2 regions of the Shewanella sp. 0m-8 genome follow, and region 1 is predicted to be linked to the other one. Evidence: predicted binding sites of a transcription regulator. Region 1 holds the regulator's gene; the other holds the start of a gene.
The links. The regulator LexA, encoded in region 1, represses DNA repair genes until DNA is damaged. The targets are predictions, from matches to a motif close to TACTGTATNNNNATACAGTA.

Region 2: the regulator LexA is predicted to act here: its motif matches at 1,664-1,683, upstream of dinG (ATP-dependent DNA helicase DinG).

The regions. Positions count from the first base shown of each region.
Region 1 is NZ_JBRIMB010000005.1:121,660-124,857, reverse strand. It holds gene ACVBIO_RS04115 (cupin domain-containing protein) at 108-458, opposite strand; gene lexA (transcriptional repressor LexA) at 1,370-1,990, shown strand; gene ACVBIO_RS04105 (cell division inhibitor SulA) at 1,987-2,511, shown strand; gene coxB (cytochrome c oxidase subunit II) at 2,989-3,198, shown strand, end outside.
Region 2 is NZ_JBRIMB010000013.1:21,380-24,577, forward strand. It holds gene ACVBIO_RS08780 (DNA polymerase II) at 1-1,606, opposite strand, end outside; gene dinG (ATP-dependent DNA helicase DinG) at 1,707-3,198, shown strand, end outside.

The DNA of each region.
Region 1 (3,198 bases):
TGCATAACACCCTGCTAATAAGTGAACCATGTGCTGGCGGGCGATTTGTTCAGCAAATGGCATGACAGCCTTGGTGAGTCTGGATTTAGCTGCTTGTTATAAGCACACTACTCAATACTCATCTGTATGATTAACAACTCTATGTTTTCGTTTGAATCATTAACCAATCCATGCTCACCAAAAGGAGGGTTTTTAATCATGTCTCCTTTTTTAACTCTATATTCTTGATCTGCAATAGTCATTGTTCCGCTTCCTTCAAGAATGATATACATCTCTTCATTGTTACCGTGTTTGTGATAACCAACAGTAGAATTTGGCGGTATAATTTGCCTATCAATAAAATCACATCCGCTGATAAAATCTGATTTACCCCAAATTTCATACAACTCTACAGCACCTTTTCCATCATGTGCTGAATGCTGAATTTGTTTCTCTGTCTCTAGAAAGTTGCGGATCATCTGAAAACTTCCTTGTGCTTATAACGTCTTAGTATTTGTGCGTTGCGCTGTTTGCAAGGCACAAATCGCTTGTTGGACTTAGTCGATGCTGAATCCAGATTAATTGGTATGCTTTATGCTATAGGAATTTGCTTTTTTTGATGCTGGCTCTGGGCTGTAGAGCAGGTTTTATCAATTGATATCTAGTAGAAGGTAAGTTTTTCATTGAAATTCCGTTGTCATTGTTGTGCTCCTTCGCATTTCTTTAAGTCTAACTGATCCAATGTAGGTTATACACTCGATTGAATATTTTTTAGGCCCCGCGCAGCGGCTTAGTTCAACATTTGTATAGTGTGCATGCGCGTATATTTGGCAAAAAGCGCATGCATATTTAATAAACCTACTATTTAATTTTTGTTGAAGAAAAGCTATTGATTTATCTGCACTCTACAAAAGTATTACTGGATAAACGCGCACAGAAATGAGCAAAGTGAGTATTGATGTTGAATCGAAAGTAATTCGTGATTATTGCTTATCGATTCGTAAAAGTAGGCCAACAGACTCTTCACTGTTCTTTCCTGCTTATTGCCTGTAGCTAATAAAGGGGCATGAACAGTTTAGGCAACGAGGAAGGATTCCTTCCTAGCTGGTTGCACGTAATGGGCATAAATGAGCTAAGACTAATTTATATATTCACTCAAAAATCCCCTTCCCATCGAATTCTCATCCGGAGGCCTTATCTAAATTTATAAGTGCTGATGTCCAGCAAAATATTAGTTAATTTCAGACGCTGTCCAATAACGAATTTCACATCGCTGGATTTATTTCATTTGAAACTGGATCCCACAAAAAACAATATAACTGGTTATTACTTGCACTCAAAAAAATACTGTATATACTAACAGTTACTGTATAGAAAGACAGGGTTAACCATGAGACCACTTACACCGCGCCAAGCTGAAATTTTAGAGCTAATTAAACGTAATATTGCTGATACTGGCATGCCACCTACCCGTGCCGAGATCGCTAGACGTTTAGGTTTTAAGTCAGCCAATGCTGCTGAAGAACATTTAAAAGCCTTAGCTAAAAAAGGCTGCATTGAAATTATGCCGGGCACGTCTCGCGGTATTAAGTTAACCCAAGAAGACACTGAAGATGCAGATTTAGGTTTACCCCTTATCGGCCAAGTTGCTGCAGGTGAACCGATTCTTGCGCAAGAGCATGTCGAGCAACACTATAAAGTCGATCCCGCCATGTTCAAGCCATCAGCAGACTTCTTACTCAGAGTCCGTGGTGACAGTATGAAGAATATTGGCATACTAGAAGGTGATCTACTGGCTGTACACAAAATTCAGCAAGCACGTAACGGCCAAGTGGTTATAGCACGCGTTGAAGATGATGTTACCGTTAAGCGTTTTGAGAAAAAGGGTAACAAAGTTTTCTTACATGCTGAGAACGAAGAGTATTCACCAATTGAAGTGGATCTAGCAAACCAAAGCTTAAGTATTGAAGGTTTAGCCGTTGGTGTGATCCGTAATGGAGACTGGCAATGAACAAACTAATGGGAACGAGTCCTCGTCACCCTGGACTGTGGCAGGATATGCCATCGACCAATATGGTGAGCAGCACGAGTAATGACATCACGACTATGGTGACCCAAACTCAAGGGCGTGATGAGCTGAACCAGATCAGTGCTCAGCTTTCACAATTGAGCCAACAGGGTCGCTGGATTGTACTGATTAGCCCGCCGAATATCGGCTACAAGCAGATGCTAGCAGCTGCAGGTGTAAGAATGGACCGCATTTTACTGGTTCATGCTAAAGATGAAGTGGAAACACTTTGGGCAATGGAAAAAGCCTTAACAAGCGGTACCTCAAGTGCGGTGATTACTTGGACCAACTCTTTAGATGCTCGTGACAATCGACGCCTACAAATCGTTGCCAAAAGCGCTCGCGCTGTCGGCATTGTCATTGAACATTCGATTGATAACACAAATAAGCAACAATCTTGTCGCTCAATCAATATGCAGGATAGTGCTTTTGGTCAAGCCTCCCTGTTTGGTGCTGTTCATTAAGCAGAACATCTCCTCGCTTTCTAATACATGATGACTAGGAGGTGCGTTTTAGTAAGCGCCTTCTAGTACAAACGATTTTCTAAAGCCCTCATTCGAGGGCTTTTTTATTATCAATAATTGAAAAAGTGATCTTGATCAATATTTAAACACCAAGTAGTGTAGGAAGTCATAACAACGATATTTTGTTATATCCGAGCGATTTAGTTGTCGGTCTTTGCTCTGGGATTAGTCCTGAATTTAAAGCTTAGACTGAGATTGGCCTGATATATTTCAGCCGTATGTGCCAACGTGGTTACACCAGCAGTGAATAGCACTGAATACAATAGCCTGTGTCGCGATCCCATTAATTGCGACTCGATAGGCAAGCCACTCGCGCACTTTGAAGTCATCGTTGCTTTTTTGGGAACTGAAGAGTTTACATAGAGCAGAGACTTACTGTGTGACTCTTCTTTGTCTTGTGGACAGAGGAGAAGTCTAGTGAAGCAATTGTTGTATTGTGTGCTGGCGTTGCTATTTTCGCCCGTACTTGTTGCATCAGAAATGCCGCTTAATATGACAGAGGGTGTTACGGATATCAGTGGGCGGGTTTACAACCTCCATATGATTATTCTCTACATCTGCTGTGCTATTGGCATCGTGGTTTTTAGCATCATGATTTACGCTATGATCAACCACCGCAAATCAAAA
Region 2 (3,198 bases), on a different contig from region 1:
CGCGCGAACCGAGCACACCATATAAAGAATTCATGATGATCTTTATCGCTTGTGACAAGGGGGCATTATTATGTAACTTTGCGTCTTCTCGTGCCGATGAAAGGTGCTCGATTAACCTAGGTAAAATGGGCTGCTCACGGCTAAACCATGCGCCTAAGAAGCCTTGAACGGCTTTGTCTTGCTGTTGATGACTTGCAAGATTTAGCCCCTCAACCAAGCCTTTAGGATCTATAAGGAAGGTGCGAATAATTGAAGGGTATAAGCTTTTAAAATCGAGCACTAAAATATGGCGGTACAGACCCGGTACCGAGTCCATCACATAACCACCAGGGCTTTCTATGCCATCACTAACAGGTTTACTCGGCGCAACAAAGCCCGATCTATGCAAATGAGGAAGGTATAGATTGTTAAATGCCGCGACAGATGCACCAACACGGCCAAGCTCTAAACCTGTAAGTTTGGCGCGCTCAATGACAAAATCAAATAACTGGGTCTTCTGAAAAATATCCCAAACTAAGCGGCTATCAGTTAGATTATAATGCGCCAACGCGGGCTTATCATTTAAAAATAGATCGTTGATTTCATCAATACGATTATCAACATTATGAATCGCTTTACCTTCATCCAGCAGTTGCTGCGCTACAAACTCCAATGAATAGCGATCAAATTGATAAAAAGCGGCCTTAAGCCAATCAATACCATCTAATACGACACGGCCAGGAAGCGACAAGGTTTCGGGTCTAAACTTATCTTCGACCTTCCAACTAAGAGTGTGGTTATCACGGCCAATATTAAGGGTGATGTTATGGTGTTTCGCTCGGCGATAAAGCAAGGCCAAATCAAAAGTGACCACTGACCAACCAATAATAATGTCGGGATCATATTCATTAAACCAGGCAATTAAGCGATGTATTAAATCGGCTTCAGTTTGTGCCCATTCAATATAATCTTGCTCACAAGCTTGGCTCTGTCCGACCATAATGACCTTTTGGTAGACGATACCCTCGACCGTTTGCCCATACAGACCAACTGAGTAGAGTTCGCCGCTAAAGCTGCACTCAAAATCTAAAGAAATTGCTTTGAGGCTTATGCTTGATTCAGTCTTACGCGCGCGGCTTGCAATAAACAGTGGTTGATGTTTAACCGGATCTAAGTCCTCAGCTGCAACTTGTTGTTTGTCTATAAAATGCTCTTGGAACTGTCCCTGAAACTCTGCATCTAATGCAATAAAGCGTTCAATTAAAAATCGATGTTCAGCTTTAACATCGGCTTCAAACAGCTCAATATCGAGATCTTTTGCAGCTCTCACTAACGTGCGTAACTGCCTAGCATCGCTACAATAAAGTCCTGATACGGGGATATTTTGAAAGCTCTTAAGTGAGAGTTCACGACGGCGGATCCCTCTGAGACCAGCGCAGTGTAATAAGCGAGATGCATCAGTCGAATGTATAAAGCAAACATGCTCCTGATGAGGGATTTCAACTGTTATAGGGCCCGTTTGGGTTTGAATAAAATACTGTAAAATAAGGCTGCCCTGCCGGTGGATGGCATGGCGAGTCAATACTCTACCTTTAATCACTTGCTGCATGCTCAACCTTGAATTCATACTTTATACTCAATTAAATACACTATTAATCACTAAACGCTTCTTAGGCTAAGTAATCACTGTTATTATGTACAGCACTATTTATTAGCTCAGTGCATTCATGTTATCCGCAGACGTTAAAACTCAAATTCGTACTATATATAAGGGCATTTCTGCATCCTTGCCTAACTTTCGTCCTCGTCGGGAGCAAAACTATATTGTTGCGGAAATATCAAAAACGCTTGCTGGAGAATATGACAAGAACCGCCGTATTATCGTGGTAGAAGCTGGCACGGGTATTGGTAAATCACTGGCTTATATTCTGGGCTCAATTCCACTGGCATTGGCCAGTAAGAAAAAGGTCTGTATTGCAACGGCGACAGTCGCACTGCAAGAGCAGCTGCTGCATAAAGACCTGCCTTTTTTTCTGCAACAATCAGGGCTCGACTTTACTTTTGGTTTAGTCAAAGGCCGTCAACGCTATGTATGTTTATCTAAGTTAGAAATGTTAGTTGGCCCAGATAACAGCACCCAAATGGCAATGTGGCAAACCAAGCCAGACCAAAGCCAAGTCGACATGTTAGAAGGTTTATTAAAAGACTATCAAGCAGGCACTTGGAATGGTGAACGCGATACGTTAACTAAGCCACTACCAGATCACCTATGGCAACAGATAGCATGCGATAAACATAGCTGTCATCGCCAACTTGCTAACCATAGAAACTGTCCTTTTCATAAGGCACGTGAAGATATCGATACGTGGGATGTGCTGATTGCTAACCATAGCTTGCTATTTGCTGATCTAGAGCTCGGTGGTGGCGTAATTTTGCCTGATCCCGAAGATCTATATTACATCATCGATGAAGCGCACCACCTACCTATTGTCGCCAGAGACTTTAGTAGCGCACAGTCGACCGTGCGCGGCGCAACTGACTGGCTTGATAAACTGAGCAAGACCACCAGCAAACTGCAAAACCAGATTAAAAGCAACTATATTATCGCGCCCGCGCAGTCGATGCTCGACCATATCGGTGATATTGCGGGTCTACTTAATCAAGTGGCGCAGTTTTGTGACGCGCAATCAGCAAAATTTGATAACCCAGAAAATCGCTTCCGGTTCGAACACGGTAAATTGCCTTCTGCATTATCGGTTCAAGCTGAAAATCTAGCAACGGCATCCAATTTGGCACTAAAGCAATTTAATAAAATGCTTAGCCTGCTAAACGAAGCAATAAAAGATGGCGAGATCCCCAAGCATCAATCAGAAGCATTACTATCTGAAACAGGCTTTATGCTGCAACGGCTTGAGAATTCACAAAAGCTGTGGAAGATGATGGCCAAAGAAGACAGCCCGAAAGGTGCACCTATGGCACGTTGGATTGAGCAACTAACGGGTAAGCAAGCCGATTACCTCTTTAGCGCCTCGCCAATAGAGGTCGGATTTATGCTAGAAAACCTGTTATGGAATAAGGCCGCTGGTGTCGTACTTTGTAGTGCCACATTGCGCGCGTTAAACAACTTCAATCACTTTACTCATCAAGTCGGGCTATCGATTAATGACGGCAGTCGCTATTTAGCTTTAGACTCGCCTTTTGATTTTGAGCAAAACGCGA